4 regions of the Shouchella sp. JSM 1781072 genome follow, and region 3 is predicted to be linked to each of the others. Evidence: riboswitches for the same ligand, from Rfam matches in the RefSeq annotation. Region 3 holds a riboswitch; each other region holds the start of a gene.
The links. Region 3 has a riboswitch for thiamine pyrophosphate ahead of tenA (thiaminase II). Riboswitches for the same ligand answer to the same signal wherever they lie in the genome.
Positions count from the first base shown of each region.

Region 1 (4,215 bases), on a different contig from region 3:
GATTTATAAGCTGTTCATATACAGCAATAAAATAGGAGGAGCTATAAAATGGATTATTTTAATTGCGATAACATTCAACGTTTTTCAAGAACTCCTCGTAATGGAGGAAGTTTTCTACCTGACGCAGGTCCAACCGGTCCAACCGGTCCAGCAGGTCCGACGGGTCCAACAGGTCCCCCAGGTGGAGGAACAGGGATTACGGCTATTACCGGCCCAACCGGCCCGCCAGGTCCAACAGGATCGCCTGGTGCTACAGGTATTGGACTAGATGATATTATTCCATTTAATGAACTGGTACGACCTAGTTTAGTAGCAGGTCAGTTTACCTCATTTAACGGAAGCGTCTATCGAGTGCTAGTCAACGCACCTGCAGGTGTTCCAGGAACATCACCTGAATATGAACTCATCATTGGTGATGGAGGAGCGACAGGAATTACAGGAATTACAGGTCCAACTGGCCCAGCAGGTCCAACAGGATTAGACGGAGCAACTGGTCCAACCGGCCCAGCAGGTCCAACAGGATTAGACGGAGCAACCGGTCCAACTGGCCCAGCAGGTCCAACAGGATTAGATGGAGCAACCGGTCCAACTGGCCCAACAGGTCCAACAGGATTAGACGGAGCAACCGGTCCAACTGGCCCAACAGGTCCAACAGGATTAGACGGAGCAACCGGTCCAACTGGCCCAGCAGGTCCAACAGGATTAGACGGAATCACGGGCCCAACCGGTCCAATTGGTCCAACAGGATTAGATGGAGCAACCGGTCCAACTGGCCCAGCAGGTCCAACAGGGGTAACAGGTGTTGGACTTGATGGTGTTACGCTTTTTGATCCTGCTACCGCTCCAGCATTAACTGCAGGTGAATTGGTATCATTTGAAGGTTCTGTTTATCGCGTCTTAGTAGACGCTCCAACAGGAACACCAGGTGAGTCAGCTGATTTTGAATTAGTCCTTCCTAGTCTTGGTGTAACTGGCCCAGCAGGTCCGACGGGTCCAACCGGTCCAGCAAGCCCTACAGGAGAAGCGCTAACGTCTACGTATGCATTTGGTACGAATGGCGGATCAACAATTGCAGTTGTTCTTGGCGGTACGACGGTTCCAGTTCCTGATAATCAGTTAGCGGCTGGAATAACGGCAACAGGAGATGGATTTACAATTGACACTGCGGGAACGTATAGTATTTCTTATAATGTGAATCTGACAGCTGGACTGTTGCTAGGGTTACGACTTACTGTTAACGGTACACCACTTGCTTCTTCGGAAGTATCTCCAGGTGTAGCTGTTACAAATATTCCAGGAAATGTTGTAGCAGATTTGGCGGCTGGTGATATAATTGAGCTAGAATTATTTGGATTATTAGGCGCTGCTGTATTAGTAGATGGTCAAGGTGCAGCACTAAGAATTGTAAGAATCGCATAATGGTAGAAAAAGGCTTACCGAAACAAGTGGTAGGCTTTTTTCTACTTATTAAAGGTGTTTTAAAGGGGGGTTGAATTGGAGTGAAGGCGATGTGCCCAGTGATTTGTTGGCCCATACCCATGTCCGATATTTAATGAATGTGCGATGGCAGCCGATGTATAGTGCTTTGCTTTTTGCACAGCAGCAAAAACAGGAACACCTTTTGCTAATTCTGCGCTAATCGCGGCAGAAAACGTACATCCTGTACCGTGTGTATGGTTTGTATCCGTTCGTGGTGCGTCAAGAGTATGATAGCCATCATCTGCACTATAGAATACGTCTATAGCATCTCCTTGGAGGCTGCCACCTTTGACAACTGTGTACGTCGCGCCAAGTTCATGAACAATTCGTTTAGCTGCTTTTTTCATATCATCAACGGATTCGATTTTCATTTCAATTAAGTCTTCTGCTTCCGCAATATTTGGTGTAGCGATAGTGGCTAGAGGAACGAGTGTATCTCGCAAAAACGATCGTACATCTTTTTCAAGTAGGGCATCGCCATTCTTAGCCATCATGACTGGATCACAAATGTATGGAACGTTCGTAAGTTTATCGAGTTTATGACTTAAAAGAGCCATCATGTCTTTTTGCGCAATCATGCCTGTTTTAATGGCATGAGGATAAATGTCGTCCAGCACTGCATCTAACTGCAATTCAATCATTTCAATTGGAAGGTGATGAATGCCTCTGACACCCGTTGTGTTTTGTGCCACGATGGATGTTAAGACGGACATGCCATAAACCTCTAGTTCTTGAAACGTTTTAATATCAGCTTGGATTCCCGCTCCACCTGTTGGGTCTGTACCAGCTATTGTGAGTGCACGACGAATTGATTCCATTATATAATCATCCTTTCAACAAAAAAACGACCGCACAGAAAGAGGCGGCCGTTTTTTGAGCAATAGTCATTGCTTTCCACTTCCCTACGCTAGTTTTACCTAGATCAGGTTGAAGAGTTAAAGGTTTCCCTTTTCTCAGCATTCATGCACCCCTAGTGGAATTTATTTTATACAGTTTGTGCAAATCTTATGAGTTGACTGCGTCTTTTAATTGCTTACCAGGCTTGAACGCAGGGTTTTTAGTTGCTGGAATTTCGATTTCTTCTCCTGTTTGCGGGTTGCGTCCTTTTCTTGCTGAACGCTCTCTAACTTCGAAGCTACCAAATCCAACAAGTTGAACTTTCCCTCCGTTTACTAGAGAATCAGTAATACCTTCAAATACAGCGTCAACTGCTTTTGACGCGTCCTTTTTAGAGATTTCTGCTTGCTCGGAAACTGCATTAATCAGATCTGTTTTGTTCATCTGTAAAAACTCCTTTTCTTTACATAGAATAACGTATTATTCTTTTACACGAGAATAATATGTATACTTAAAATCCGCTTTTAAAGCGGGCAGACGTTACTGCCTGCCCTTAATTTACTCATGAATCCTGCTACTGTCAAGCTAAAAGCAGTAATTTTAGCCAGTTAAGCAATAAAAATAGACTTATGAATCAATTTTTGACGATTCATGTTGAAATGAGGCGTTACACTTTCTTTACCCTAATGTTGCTAATCATTAAACCAGATAAACAAATCATAAAAATAACAAAAAATGTTTCGGGTAATTGATCATTAAAAAGTGTTGAAAAGGCCAAGATACACCCTGCGCCTGTAATTGGTAATCCAATAAATTCATTAGGAGAATCTGTAATGTTAAAGCGTGCAAGTCTTAAAGCACCACATAAAATAAAGAGAACAACGGCAAGTCCGCCTACAAAACTTAACGGCATTAATGTGGCTTGTTGGACTAGTAGAGCAGGGGCCACACCAAATGATACGAGGTCACTTAAGGAATCAAGTTGCTTTCCGAGTTCTGACTCAATTTTTAATCGCCTAGCTACCATTCCATCAAAGCGATCAAATAAAGCTGCAAGAGCGATAAATAAAAATCCGTACCAAATACTTCCTTGTAAAATAAACATAATTGCGGTTATCCCAAGGCCTAAATTAATAAGCGTTAATCCATTCGCAATTTGACCTTTAATTTTTTTTCGAGTCGAGACTAATTGATTTAATAAGAACACGTACATTTCACCTCTTTTCGAGTTTATTTACGTGCTATAATACCAAAGTATACCATAAAAAAGCGGGCAATGATGCAAAAAGCATTAAAGGTGATGAGATGAAAAGGAAATTTTTTCAAATGAGTATAGAACTAACAAATCGTCAATGGAGCTCAAAACTGTTAAAACAATTTACGAAATCAAAGCTTAGTAAGCCGTTTATTCCAATGTTTATTAAAACTTATAAGATTAATCATGAAGAAGCATTGTTGCCATATAAAGAGCATGGAAGTTTACATTCGTTTTTTACGAGACAAATTGAAATGAAAAATCGACCTATTAATCAAGAAGAAAAGAGTGTTGTTTCACCAGTTGATGGAAGATGTGAAGAGACAGGAGAAATTAAACAAGATGCCACATTTATTGTGAAGGGGCAACACTATCGCTTAGAAGATATGCTGCAGTCTAAAGATCAAGCGGAGAAATTTGAGGGCGGTACGTATGTCATTCTCTACCTAAGCCCAAGTGACTATCATCGAATTCACAGTCCTTTGAATTGTCGCCTGTCTGCATCTAAAACGTTAGGAAGCCGCTCCTACCCGGTGAATGAGCCTGGATTGAAGTATGGAAGAAAACCTCTTTCGCACAATTATCGAATTGTCAACGACTTGTATCAAGGTACCATTCAATGTGCGATGATTGAAGTAGGCGCA
Region 1 is NZ_JBHFQE010000001.1:1,557,255-1,561,469, reverse strand. Features, by position in the region: gene ACE1TH_RS08335 (BclA C-terminal domain-containing protein) at 49-1,419, shown strand; gene thiD (bifunctional hydroxymethylpyrimidine kinase/phosphomethylpyrimidine kinase) at 1,479-2,297, opposite strand; TPP riboswitch at 2,362-2,461, opposite strand; gene ACE1TH_RS08325 (HU family DNA-binding protein) at 2,485-2,760, opposite strand; gene pssA (CDP-diacylglycerol--serine O-phosphatidyltransferase) at 2,984-3,529, opposite strand; gene ACE1TH_RS08315 (phosphatidylserine decarboxylase) at 3,622-4,215, shown strand, end outside.
Region 1: linked by a shared signal. The riboswitch ahead of thiD (bifunctional hydroxymethylpyrimidine kinase/phosphomethylpyrimidine kinase) and the one ahead of tenA (thiaminase II) in region 3 are both predicted to bind thiamine pyrophosphate.

Region 2 (4,215 bases), on a different contig from region 3:
TGCGCTTAATAAAATACCATTTCGATAATGACCGCATGCGAAATAAATCTTTGGATGATCGGTTAATCGACCAATATACGGAAAACCATCTTGTGTAGCTGGTCGCAAGCCGGCCCACTCATGAATAGTCGGTTCATCTTGAAGGGCAGGCAGGATTTTTTTATTCCAGCGCTTTAAGCGATCCATACCTTTTGCTGTAACTGACGTTTCAAAACCAGCAATATCTTCTGAAGCTCCATTTACAATTGTACCATTTGCTTTTGGAACGAGATAGCCTTGACTCGTATAGACAATATGATTAAGTAACGATTCATTTGGACGATACGCACATATTTGACCTCGTATTGGATAGATTGGCAGGTTAAGCCCTAACGTTTCTGCTTGCTTTTGTGCCCAAGCTCCTGTTGTAACGACAACTTGATCTGCTTCAAACACTTGACCCCTAGCTTTTACTTGCACATCATCAGACGATGACGACAGAATCTCTACTTCTCCTAAATGTTCACAAATGTCGACGGATGAACGTTTGCACGCCTCAATTAACGCTTTCACAAAATCTGGAGCGTAAATGTGCGCTTCATTTGGGTAGTAAATCGCTCCTTTTATTTCCTCTGATAGATGTGGCTCAAGCGCAAGCACTTCTTCTTGGTTCAAAATTTGCATATCTTTATTATAGTCTTTTTGCCAAGACGATCTTGTATAAAGAGGAAGTAAGTCCGCTTCATGATAGACACAATGAAGGCTTCCTGATTTTGAATATTCAAAATCGACACCCGATGTTTTTCTTACATATGCTTGCCATTCAGGATATAAAGTTAGACTTGCCAAACTAAAATCAAAAAAAACATCTTGGTCTTCCCCAATCTCTGAAAAAGGAGCGAGCATCCCTGCTGCCGCTCCTGAGGCTTGGCCGCCACACGTGTCCTTTTCTAAAATCGTTACTCGAGTGCCTTCACTTGCCAGCCGTAATGCAATTGATAATCCAATAATTCCGCCACCAATGACGATTATTTTTTCCATTTTGAGCCTCTCCTATTTCATGTACTGTGTTGTTGGGCTACTTGCACTCGCATATGGTTTTTTCGGAATTCTCCCTGCTTCATACGACAGTTCGCCTGCCTCAATCGCTAAACGCATCGCTTTTGCCATTTTAACAGGGTCTTTTGCTTTCGCTACAGGGGTATTCATTAAGATTCCATCCACACCCAGCTCCATTGCTTTTGCAACATCGCTTGGCGTACCTAATCCTGCATCAATAATAATTGGTACATTTGCTTCTTCTACAATTAAACCAATATTGTATTCATTTAAGATTCCAAGCCCTGTACCAATCGGCGCAGCTCCTGGCATGACAGCATGAGCGCCTGCTTCCTCTAGCCGTTTACACAAAATGGGGTCGTCAGACGTATAGGGTAAAACGGTAAACCCTTCTGATACAAGGATTTCGGTTGCTCTTAACGTTTCGATCGGATCAGGCAGCAACGTTTTTTCAGAAGCACTAATTTCAATTTTAATCCAATCACTTAGACCAGACGCTTTTGCTAAACGAGCAATACGAATGGCTTCTTCCGCTGTGGAAGCACCAGATGTATTCGGCAAATACTGAAAATTTTCCCCGTTTAAATGTTGTAAAATCGCATCTTCGGCCGGCGCTTCTAAGTTTACGCGGCGCAAAGCAAACGTTAATACTTCAGCACCAGATGCTTTAATCGCTTCATTTTGAACAAAAGGATTTGGGTAGCGACCAGTACCTAAAAAGAAGCGTGACTGTAATGGCTTTCCGTTTATACGTAAAAGGTTTTTTTTCATTTCTCAACCACCTCCAACAAAATGAACAAGCTCAATTGACTTATTCTCAGATAAGGATGTATTGCTCCAATTTTCACGGGCAATGATCTCACCAGCCATCTCGACAACGAGGAGTTGCCCGTTTAATTCTAGTTCCGCAATCAATTGTTCAATGGTTTCACTTTTTACAGTTCTCTGCTCACCATTTATGAAAAGATTCATGCTTTCGCCTCATTTATCGCCTTTGTCATAGTTTCTGCCGCTGCTTGCACATCTTCCGCTGCTACCACTTCCGTAATGACACAAACGGCATCTGCTCCTGCTTCAATGACTTCGCGGACATTATGAGTTTTAATGCCACCGATTGCTACAAAAGGAATCGAGACATGCGCTTTAATTTCTTTTATATACGAAGTGGTAACTGGATCAACTACGTCTTCTTTACTATTTGTTGGAAAAATGGGGCCGACACCAATATAGTCTGCTCCACCCTTTTCTGCTTCAAGGGCTTCGTCTAATTTGTGCGTAGATACACCAATAATTTTGTCTTTACCGACAAGTTTACGGACTTCAGCCAACGGCATGTCATCTTGACCTACGTGAACCCCATCTGCATCGACTGCCATCGCAATATCAATGTAGTCATTCACTATAAACGGCACGTTATAGGTTTTACAAAGATCATTTAAACGCTTTGCTTTCTCAAACACTTCTTTTCGACTGCTCGTTTTATCTCTTAGCTGTATAAAGTCTGCTCCACCTTTAATCGCCTCTTCCATTACTTGAAGAAGCTCTTTGCCTTCATGAAACGCTTCTCCTGTTATGACATAAAGTTGAAAATCTTTCATTTTGTCTACACTCCTTTACGCAAAAAAACCGTAACCAAAGGGGTTACGGTTTACACGCTCAATTATATGATACGTATGCCGACTTCCCTCCGCTGGTATAAACCAGATCAGGTTAAAGAGTAAAAGAAATTCGTTCTTTTTCTCAGCCCAACTTCATCGGGCACCCCTAGTCTTTTGCTATTTTCTTTTAGTATGACATAAGTGCTTTTGTTTTTAAAGTGGTAAGAAACGAGATCCCGCTATACCAGGTTTAGTCATTTCTTTTGGATCAAGAATTTCGTTTAATTCTTCTTCAGATAAAATGCCACGCTCCAAACAAATTTCTCGCACAGGTCGCTCCGTTTCTAACGCTTCTTTGGCAATGCGAGTGGCCACTTCATAGCCAACGTGAGGATTAATCGCCGTAACAATTCCAACACTATTTTCAACAAGCTCTCGACAGCGGTCGATATTAGCCGTAATACCAGCAATCGCATATTCACGGAATACGCGCATGCCATTTTCAAGAACGGTTAAAGATTGTAATAAATTAAAGACAAGCACAGGTTCCATTACATTTAACTCAAGCTGTCCCGCTTCAGATGCAAGGCTAATCGTATGATCATTTCCAATTACTTGGAAAGAAAGCTGATTGATCACTTCACACATGACTGGATTTACTTTTCCCGGCATAATCGAAGATCCAGGTTGACGAGCAGGTAAATTTATTTCATTTAACCCTGTACGAGGCCCAGAACTCATTAAACGTAAATCATTGGCTATTTTGGATAAATTAATGGCTAATATTTTTAATGAACTTGAAAGTTCAGTATAAGCGTCGGTATTTTGCGTTGCATCTACAAGATCTTCTGCTGTTTTAAAAGGAAGATTTGTAACCGTCGCAAGATGTGTTGCTACTTTTTCAATATACTCCGGTTTAGCGTTTAAGCCTGTCCCAACAGCTGTAGCACCCATATTCACTTCATGTAAATGATTGGCAGAGCGGCTAATTCGTTTTAAATCACGGACTAACACTTTCCGATAAGAACCAAATTCTTGTCCAAGTCGAATCGGCACTGCATCTTGTAGATGCGTACGTCCCATCTTGAGGACATCGTCAAACTCTTCCGCTTTTCCTTCCATTTCCGCAATCAATTTTCGTAACTCATCGGTTAACCCCTGCGTCATATGAAGTGCAGCGATATGAATGGCAGTTGGAAAGGCATCGTTTGTTGATTGAGCCATGTTCACATGGGTGTTTGGGCTAACTTTTAAATAGTCGCCTTTTTCTCCACCTAAAATTTCAATGGCACGATTGGCAATGACTTCATTCGCGTTCATATTAAAGGATGTGCCTGCACCACCTTGAATCGAATCAACAATGAAATGTTCATTTAATTCGCCGTTAATGACATCATCACTTGCTTTCACAATCGCATCAGCAATATGGGGACGTAAAACACCAACGTCTCGATTTGCCATGGCTGCAGCTTTTTTCACAAAACCAAATGCTCGAATCAGTTCTGGATGAGGCGGGTAGCCTGTGATCGGAAAGTTATCCTTCGCTCGTAACGATTGAATGCCGTAATATGCATCCTTT
Region 2 is NZ_JBHFQE010000001.1:1,462,846-1,467,060, forward strand. Features, by position in the region: gene thiO (glycine oxidase ThiO) at 1-1,020, opposite strand, end outside; gene ACE1TH_RS07760 (thiazole synthase) at 1,033-1,809, opposite strand; gene thiS (sulfur carrier protein ThiS) at 1,813-2,010, opposite strand; gene thiE (thiamine phosphate synthase) at 2,007-2,636, opposite strand; TPP riboswitch at 2,704-2,814, opposite strand; gene aspA (aspartate ammonia-lyase) at 2,850-4,215, opposite strand, start outside.
Region 2: linked by a shared signal. The riboswitch ahead of thiE (thiamine phosphate synthase) and the one ahead of tenA (thiaminase II) in region 3 are both predicted to bind thiamine pyrophosphate.

Region 3 (4,215 bases):
CCGATTGACGCTTACAAAGTCGGCTATATTGCGCTCAAATATACTGTTGCTCCAGGAAGAGATGTCTATGAAGATGCCCAGTACCGTTTGGATCAACTTTTTAATGGCGTCACAAATGAAGTTCAAACGTTTTCAGCTGCATCTAACGCAGGTTCCGATGATGTTGAAGTGTTAGTTGCATTAGTGGATGAAAGTGATTACGACCAAAACACTGGTGAGCTCTTCTTAGGAGACGGGGCGCAATCAGGAACGGATAATGAATTTTGGCAGCTTGATGAGGGACAGTACATTGACCTTAATTTTGGTGTAAAGCTTGATGCGAATGCCGGGAACGAGTACCAGGGCGCTGTTTATCAAGCCGTTCTGGAAGTGTTAGCGAAACAAACAGATAATGGGTCTGAATATTAATCGTTAGAAGAGACCGGTCCGGCTTATGCCGAGACCGGTCTCTTCATTGTGGATAATGAGATGTTAAATACGAGGTTGCCTCTTCTTTTGTTACATCTAGCTGAAGTAATCCTTTTAGAAGAGTTTGTTCATATGCTGAAGCAGGCTTGGTTTCTTGACATTGCGGCCAATCCTGGTCGGAGGTAAATGTTAAAACCGGTAGATCGTTCATAAAGCCAGCTACGACTAGTTTGTTGTACCATCCGTCTTCTAAGGTGAGTGAACCTTTTTTGTACAATTCGTCAAAATCGATTGAAAGAAAATCGAGCTGATTTTCTTGTTTCACAACATCAATAAATTGCTCGGTTGTAATAAGATAGGCTTTCGAAAAAGTATGTGTATGCGGTTTGATTTCATTCCGAATAAAAGCCACCCCTCCAAATCCCCATTTTGTTTGCTCTTTTGCAAAATAAAGATCATAGGGTAACCGAAACGGAGTGGAGCAAAGAGGAGGGGTACGATCGCGAGCCCCTCTCTCTACTTTTGATGAGCCATCAGGCCGTCCGCCTTGTATATAACAAAGAAAACGTTCTTCAAGCATGTTCGAGCCGTAGCTCGCATACCATACGTGTGTCATGTAACAGCCTCAAGCGACACAGGCCATGATTCTTTTGTATACGCCATTTCCCAAAAGGCGTATTCTAATTGGCAGCTTTTCAAGAAATGATCAAGCATGTCTTGTTTTTGAGCTGCGGTTGCTTCCTGCGCAAGTTCATCAAGACGATTACAAAAAATGGCTGTAACGCTCATCTCACCGCCGGAACGGTAAAAGGAAATCCAATCGTAAAACGGATGATCCTCTTCGGGCTTGAAGGTTTCGTATAAATAATCGCCAATCACTTGATAAGTCCAAGGGCAGGGGAGTAGCACAGCTAAAACGTCTGCTAATGACCCCGTTTGAGCAACATCAAGCATATGCCTTGTATAATGATGTGCAGTTGGTGCTAATGGCTCGTGGTGCAAGTCTTCATAAGCAACCCCTGCAACTTGGCAGAAATTATTATGCGGGTGAATTTCGCTGTGGAGAATAAACGAAATTTGCTCATTAAACATGGCAATATCGTCTCTTGATGTGCTTTTGTTAATCGCTAATCCATAAATTTGCATAAACGTGTTTAAGTACTCAAAGTCTTGTTTGACGTAGTGGATTAAAGCTTCAGGTTCGAGCGTACCTTTCCCGATGCCTTGAACAAATGGGTGCTGAAGAATCGCTTCAAATACGGGGTTTGCTTTCTGTCTTAATTCGTTACTAAAACTCATAAAAATAACCTCCTTTTTGTTCACAAAGGGAGGACCCTAAAGGAGTGCCAGCAAATAGTGCTGCAGCTCCACTTCCCTACGCTGGTATTAACCAGATCAGGTTCAAAGGGTCAAAGCTAAGCTTTTCTCAGTCAAAAGACGCCCCTAGTGGTTCTCTTTTAGTGAACCATACATTGACAGATTATTCAATTCTTTTTACATGAAAAAAAGCATGGTAGGTAAACCATGCTTCAAACATATTAATTATCCTTCGACTTTATTTTCTGCTCGTTTTTCGATTTCCGTTTTCGCTTCTTCTCCCTCGCTCGGTTTCTTAGATAGGAACCATCCACCAAGCACGATTAAGACAAGTACACTGTAGAAGAATAGTTTCCAACCTGTCGAGTGTGGAAATTCATGCGGAATAACACCTATCGCATCGTGAGCCAGGACTTGCACAGCGAGTTTTACACCTACCCAGCCAACAATAATGAAAGCCGCTGTTTCAAGCCCAGGTCGTTTTTGTAAAAGCACCACAAATTTTGAAGCAGCAAAACGCATGATTAGAAGGCCGATAAATCCGCCTAAGAAAACAACGACAAACTGCCCAACGTCCATACTTCCTACGGTTCCAAGTCCTGTAGGTGTTAGTGCAGTTGCAAGCGCGACAGCAGCTAAGATTGAGTCGACTGCGAAGGCAATGTCGGCAATCTCTACTTTAAATACTGTTGTCCAGAACCCACTGCCTTTTTTTACTTTCGTGATTCCAGCGGCTTGCTCTTGTTTTTTGACGACATGTTTTCGGAACAAATGATTTAACGCAATAAATAATAAGTATGCGGCACCGAGTGCTTGAACTTGCCAAACATCCACTAAGAATGAAATGACAAATAACGAAGCTAATCGGAAAACGAATGCACCAGCTAACCCGTAAAACAGGGCTTTTTTACGTTCCTTGTCGGGTAAATGTTTCACCATAATAGCTAAAACAAGTGCATTATCTGCGGCAAGAATCCCTTCTAAAGCAATAAGAACAAGTAATACCCAGCTGTATTCTAATAATAAAGCTGCATCCATAGTCAACACGCCTCTCTTAGTTTGCACCCCTTAGGTTCGACAAAACGAGTCAATTTATGAATACAAAAAGACCCCTGCCTTGTACGAACGAGGCAAAGGTCTTGCTAGACATTATGTATATCATGCCAAACAAAGCCGGTGGAAGTTCTCCACGTAATGACGACTTTGGTTCAAGTTATAGAAACTTGCAGCTACTCCCCTTTGAAGGAATGTATGTGATTGTTAAAAATAGTATATGTGAAGAGCCATGATCCGTCAAGAAAAATTTCAAAATAATGAAACGGGTGAGCATAATGCGCTTCTAATTCGGGTAGAGATGAATAATGAAGAAAAGGATGTGGTGTAAGGTGCGGCTTGAACATCGTATGATCGAAGCAAACGGTTATCACTTTCATGCTGTTTGTGCGGGACCTAAAGATGGAGAACTTGTCTTAATGTTACACGGATTTCCAGAGTTTTGGTATGGATTTAGACATCAAATAACTGAGCTTGCCAAGAATGGTTATTATGTTGTTGTACCCGACCAAAGAGGCTATAACGAAAGCGATAAACCTCAGACGATTGAATCGTATACACTTGATGAATTGCGAGATGACTGTGAAGCGATGATTGACTTTTTTAACAGAGAGCAAGCGATTGTTATTGGGCATGACTGGGGCGGTGCGGTTGCTTGGCATTTAGCAGCTACAAGACCAAATCGTGTGAAAAAACTCATTCCAGTAAATATTCCTCATCCTGCTGATATGCCAAAAGGAATGGTGAAAAATCCGACTCAGTTTGTTCGAAGTTTGTATATGGTATTTTTCCAATTGCCGTATTTGCCAGAGAAAGTATTGAAGACAGATGCTTTTACGTACATGGCGAAAGGGTTAAAGTGGACAGGTCGTCATGGTGCGTTTGACAAAGAGGACTTGGAGCATTACCGAACAGCTTGGTTACAGCCAGGGGCGATCAAAGCGATGTTAAATTGGTATCGAGCAGTACGAATTGATTTTCGCCACGGATGGAAGGCGCTTGACTTTAACATCGATGTGCCGACGACAATCCTTTGGGGGCTGGATGACCCATTCCTTTCAAAAACGCTAGCGAAAGAAAGCTTGAAACGTTGTACACAAGGAGAACTTATTTATATTGGGGATGCGACGCATTGGGTTCACCATGAATATCCTAGCATCATTAATCATCTAATACTAAAGAGCCTAAGCAAAAACGAGTCTCAATCGGAACAAGTACTGAGCGACTAGGCAACCGAGATTTCCATTATTCTCTTTCTAGTGTTACGATACGTTTATTCAGATTAAAGGAGGGATCGTTCAAATGATTCATGTTCTGATCTCAAGAAAGAATGATTAAATGCAAGATGCATCACCTGTAGACGATGGTAGTTAAATGTCCTTCGTTTATCCACAGGCTGAGGCGTGTGCGTTTTTTGTGTATCACAAAATGATGGAG
Region 3 is NZ_JBHFQE010000003.1:60,246-64,460, reverse strand. Features, by position in the region: gene ACE1TH_RS14235 (TasA family protein) at 1-408, shown strand, start outside; gene ACE1TH_RS14230 (hypothetical protein) at 452-1,024, opposite strand; gene tenA (thiaminase II) at 1,021-1,707, opposite strand; TPP riboswitch at 1,764-1,863, opposite strand; gene ACE1TH_RS14220 (TerC family protein) at 1,951-2,763, opposite strand; yybP-ykoY riboswitch at 2,802-2,975, opposite strand; gene ACE1TH_RS14215 (alpha/beta fold hydrolase) at 3,111-4,007, shown strand.

Region 4 (4,215 bases), on a different contig from region 3:
AATTGAATTTTCTTCGTCAATTGCTTGATTTTTTTCCATGTATTTACGTCCGTATTCAGGTAGAAACAAAGTGAGGATACCAAAGATAAAAGGAGCTAAACAACAAATTGCCATCGCGCTGTAAAGCGTCATGATTTCACTCAACTGGCCAACAATAATGGACCCTAACGCTGCACCTAGAGTAATCGCTGTCAATACAATGCTTGTGCTTGCCGCAACCGTTTTAGAATGTAAACCTGGAATACGATAGAGAATCGTATAGGCTAGTGGAACAAAAGCGTATGCGCCATATCCACAAATGGCAGCGGCAATTGCTAAAATGACTAAATTTGATGTTTGCAACAAAATGAAATACGAGACAGGAAGAATAAATCCCCAAATCCAAATCAAAGGCTTATCATAACCGATTGATTTTGCCAAATAAGGAGAAGTTAATGACGCAATAGCGGAAAAAATAGGGATAAGCCCTAGAATAAAGCCAGTCTGACCAATCGTTAAGCCTAATGTGTCCGTTGCATGTGAAGGCCAAAATGTAAAAGCCGCTACCCAGATTAATGTGGTTGTTGGCCATGCAAAGGCTAGTAGCCAAACTGTTTTTAATTTCATTGCTTGAAGGATAGGATTTTTAGCTACTGTTGACTGTGACGCAACGTTCGTATTTGATGTCATTTCTTTTTTGTCGCGATAAAAGATCGGCCATAAAATAGCGAGAACGAGTACGAGACTACCTAATACGATTGCCGTCATGCGCCAGCCTCCAAAAAAAGCAAGGATGTAGACGATTGCCATCGTGCCAAGAGTTTGACCGATAGGCTGTAAGAAATTTTCGATTCCATTAATTTCTGTTAATCGAGTTTGAGGTACCCACTTCACTTTGACCACAACGACGGCACCTAAAATACTGACCATAATACTTTTGAATAGAATCATACTTGTCAGCATGGTGAACGTGTTTTGTGCGAGCCCAAACAAAAGAAGACCACTTCCACCAAGAAAAATCATGCCCATTATGCTATAGCGTGGATCAAGCTTTGTTGCTAGTGCCACAATAGGAATCGTAAGTAAACCAGCAATCAACTGTGAGATTCCAGCCAAATTACCAGCTGTATCATAGCCGAACTGAAGATCACTCATGATATCGGGCAAGACCATGCCGTAAGAAAAGCTTACCGTTTGCGCTAGCATCACCGTTATCCAAACCATTCCAAGTAATCCCCAGCCTCTTTTCTCGATGCTAGTCGTAACCTTGTTCATTTAATGGCCTCCTTTTATAAAAGCGCTTACAATTATTTATATACAGTTTACTGTACGTAAATTATACTGTCAACCAATAGCGTGAAAACTCAATCAGCTCAATTAGTGATAAAATGAATTACGTTTAAATGATGCTACCTTTCATTTTGCGTATGATCTTTTTCAACTGTTTATGAAGAATACCATTTCTTTAAGTTTTAAATTTTTTTTGCAGTTTGATACACTAAACATAACAACAATAAATTGAATAAAAACACCACTAGGGGTGCGCTAAGCTGAGAGAGACAAGGATGTCTTAACCCTTATGAACCTGATCTAGATGATACTAGCGGAGGGAAGTGGTTGAATCAGATGCGTCGTTTAATCGTTCAACACTTCTTTTCCTAAAAAAAGAGGTGTTTTTTATTTTTGAGGAGGAAAAGGGTATGGAAACATTCGTTGATGACGTGCACGAGCGAAAAGATGAGTTAATCCAACTTGTGAAAGACTTGATTGAGTTTGAAACACCAGCGCCGCCAGCTCGTAATACAGCAGGAATTCAAGCGTATATTGCGAACTATTTAAACGACTTAGGGGCAACGGTTGATCAGTGGGACGTTTATGAAGGGGATCCGAATGTAGTTGGCACATTAAAAGGATCGCACTCAGATACCTTTCACAGTTTGATTTTGAATGGTCACGTAGATGTCGCTTCTGTTGATAAGGATGAGGTGTGGAAGACGTCCCCTTTTTCTGCCGAGGTTATGGATGGAACGATTTACGGTCGTGGTGCTGCAGACATGAAAGGTGGTCTTGCTGCTTGTTTGTTTGCACTAAAACTTGCATCTGATTATGGTTTGAAGTTAAAGGGAGATGTCTTTTTACAGTCGGTTATCGGAGAAGAAGTGGGGGAAGCAGGGACGAAGCAATGTTGTGAGCGTGGCTATCAAGCAGACTATGCGATCGTCGCGGACACAAGTCACTGTGCCATTCAAGGTCAGGGCGGCGTCATTACAGGCTGGATTACAATTAAAAGTCCGACCACGCACCATGACGGCACGAGAAGACAAATGGTCCATGCAGGAGGAGGCGTGCATGGAGCAAGCGCAATTGAAAAAATGACAAAAATGATTACGGCTTTGCAAGAGTTAGAACGACACTGGGCTATTACAAAATCGTATCCTGGATTCCCCTCAGGAACCAACACGATTAATCCAGCCGTTATTGAAGGCGGACGGCATCCTGCTTTTGTAGCGGATGAATGCCGTTTATGGATAACGGTTCATTTTTACCCTGATGAAACGGTTGAAGAAGTCACAAAACAAATCGAAAACCATCTTCTTGCTGTTGCACAGGGAGATATATGGCTTCGAGATCATCCACCGCTGTTTGAATGGGGAGGCGAATCTATGATTGTTGATCGTGGCGAGGTGTTTCCTGCGTTTTCGGTTGATCAAGAACACGCTGCATTCTCGATGGTTACGGAAGCACACGAAGCGTTTTTTGGAGCACGACCAGATGTGGAAATGTCTCAAACGGTCACGGATGGAGGTTGGCTAGCCTCTTACGGTATCCCAACGATTCTTTATGGACCAGGGAAATTAGAACATGCGCATGCTGTGAATGAGCAATTAAATATTGAGGAGCTCATGAATTATACGCAGTCGTTGCTTCGTTTTATGATTAGCTGGTGCAACACGCCAAAAAGTAGCGCAGATTAATGCGCTACTTTCTTACCACAAGGTGGAGAGCGGTCCGTGTTCGCCAAAGACAGGATCATGACTTGGTTTCGGGACTTCTGTAATTTTTTGAATATGTTTTTCTTTCTCTGCAGGGTCACCTGTACATAAATCATATGGAACGCCTTCAGGATACGCGCCGATAACAGCAAATGACTCGCTACCATCAATAAATTTATGGCCGGTTCCTGCTGGTAAGATTAACACATCGCCGACACCAACTTCGAGCTGCTCGCCAGACACACCCCCAACTTGTAACGTTGCTTCACCTTCGACCACAACTAATACTTCATGGGCGTTGCTATGGTAGTGATGATAGTCAAAAATGCCACCACGCCAAGAGTTATACCAGTGATTTTCTTTTAAAATTTGTTCAATGCTATCTTCATTTTCAAATACCGCTTGATAATGCACAAATGGATAGCTCGGATGGTTTGGAACCCGCCCATCATCATTAAAATAATGTTGCTTCACCGTAACTTGATTTAAATCTCGCATCTGAAAAGCCTCCCATTTCCCTTTTATTATCTATACCACCCTAATGAGAGCGCAAACATAAAACAATCGACAGGAATGAGAATAAAGTTGTTTACGAAACGAGAAAGCGGGTAAAGAATTCCAAATAAATCCAAATCATTAGAGGTGTGAAGAATGAAGCGAAAACTAATGAAAGCTGAACAAGATCGCGTAATCAGTGGCGTTTGCGGGGGAATTGCAGACCATTTGGGGATCCCATCCCTCGCTGTCCGCTTGATTTTTCTTGTTATCCCCGCTAACGTTTTAATTTATGTGATCTTGGCAATGTATTTAGAGACAAATCCGGTTATCTAAGGGGAGGATGAAAATTTACAATACCAAATCCCATTCATGAATCTCAAAATCTCTTGCTCGTTCGACGACGTAAGGATCATTTTGCACAAGCTCTAGTAATTCTTCGAAAGTATTCGTTTGATAGATGACGAGCCCTCCTGTTCCGTCGATAAAGCGGCCGTTGGCAAAGATTTTTCCGTCTGCCTTTTTCTCCTGAAGGTATGCGACGTGAGCTTCACGATAGTCTTCGCTTTTCTGTTCATCTAGCATCGGTAAAAGTACGGCATAATAAGTCATAGGTCACTTCTCCTTATGATTAGATTTCGATTTTTCGTAAAATGACAGATTGAAAGGTTAGTTCGCCCCCAATTACGTGTTTAGGTACGACGGTAAATGATTCAATGGAAAAATGTGCAGTTAACAATGTTTGAAG
Region 4 is NZ_JBHFQE010000002.1:276,795-281,009, reverse strand. Features, by position in the region: gene ACE1TH_RS10770 (MFS transporter) at 1-1,254, opposite strand, end outside; TPP riboswitch at 1,506-1,608, shown strand; gene ACE1TH_RS10765 (acetylornithine deacetylase) at 1,680-2,954, shown strand; gene ACE1TH_RS10760 (cupin domain-containing protein) at 2,967-3,470, opposite strand; gene ACE1TH_RS10755 (PspC domain-containing protein) at 3,624-3,803, shown strand; gene ACE1TH_RS10750 (YciI family protein) at 3,819-4,079, opposite strand; gene ACE1TH_RS10745 (class I SAM-dependent methyltransferase) at 4,099-4,215, opposite strand, start outside.
Region 4: linked by a shared signal. The riboswitch ahead of ACE1TH_RS10765 (acetylornithine deacetylase) and the one ahead of tenA (thiaminase II) in region 3 are both predicted to bind thiamine pyrophosphate.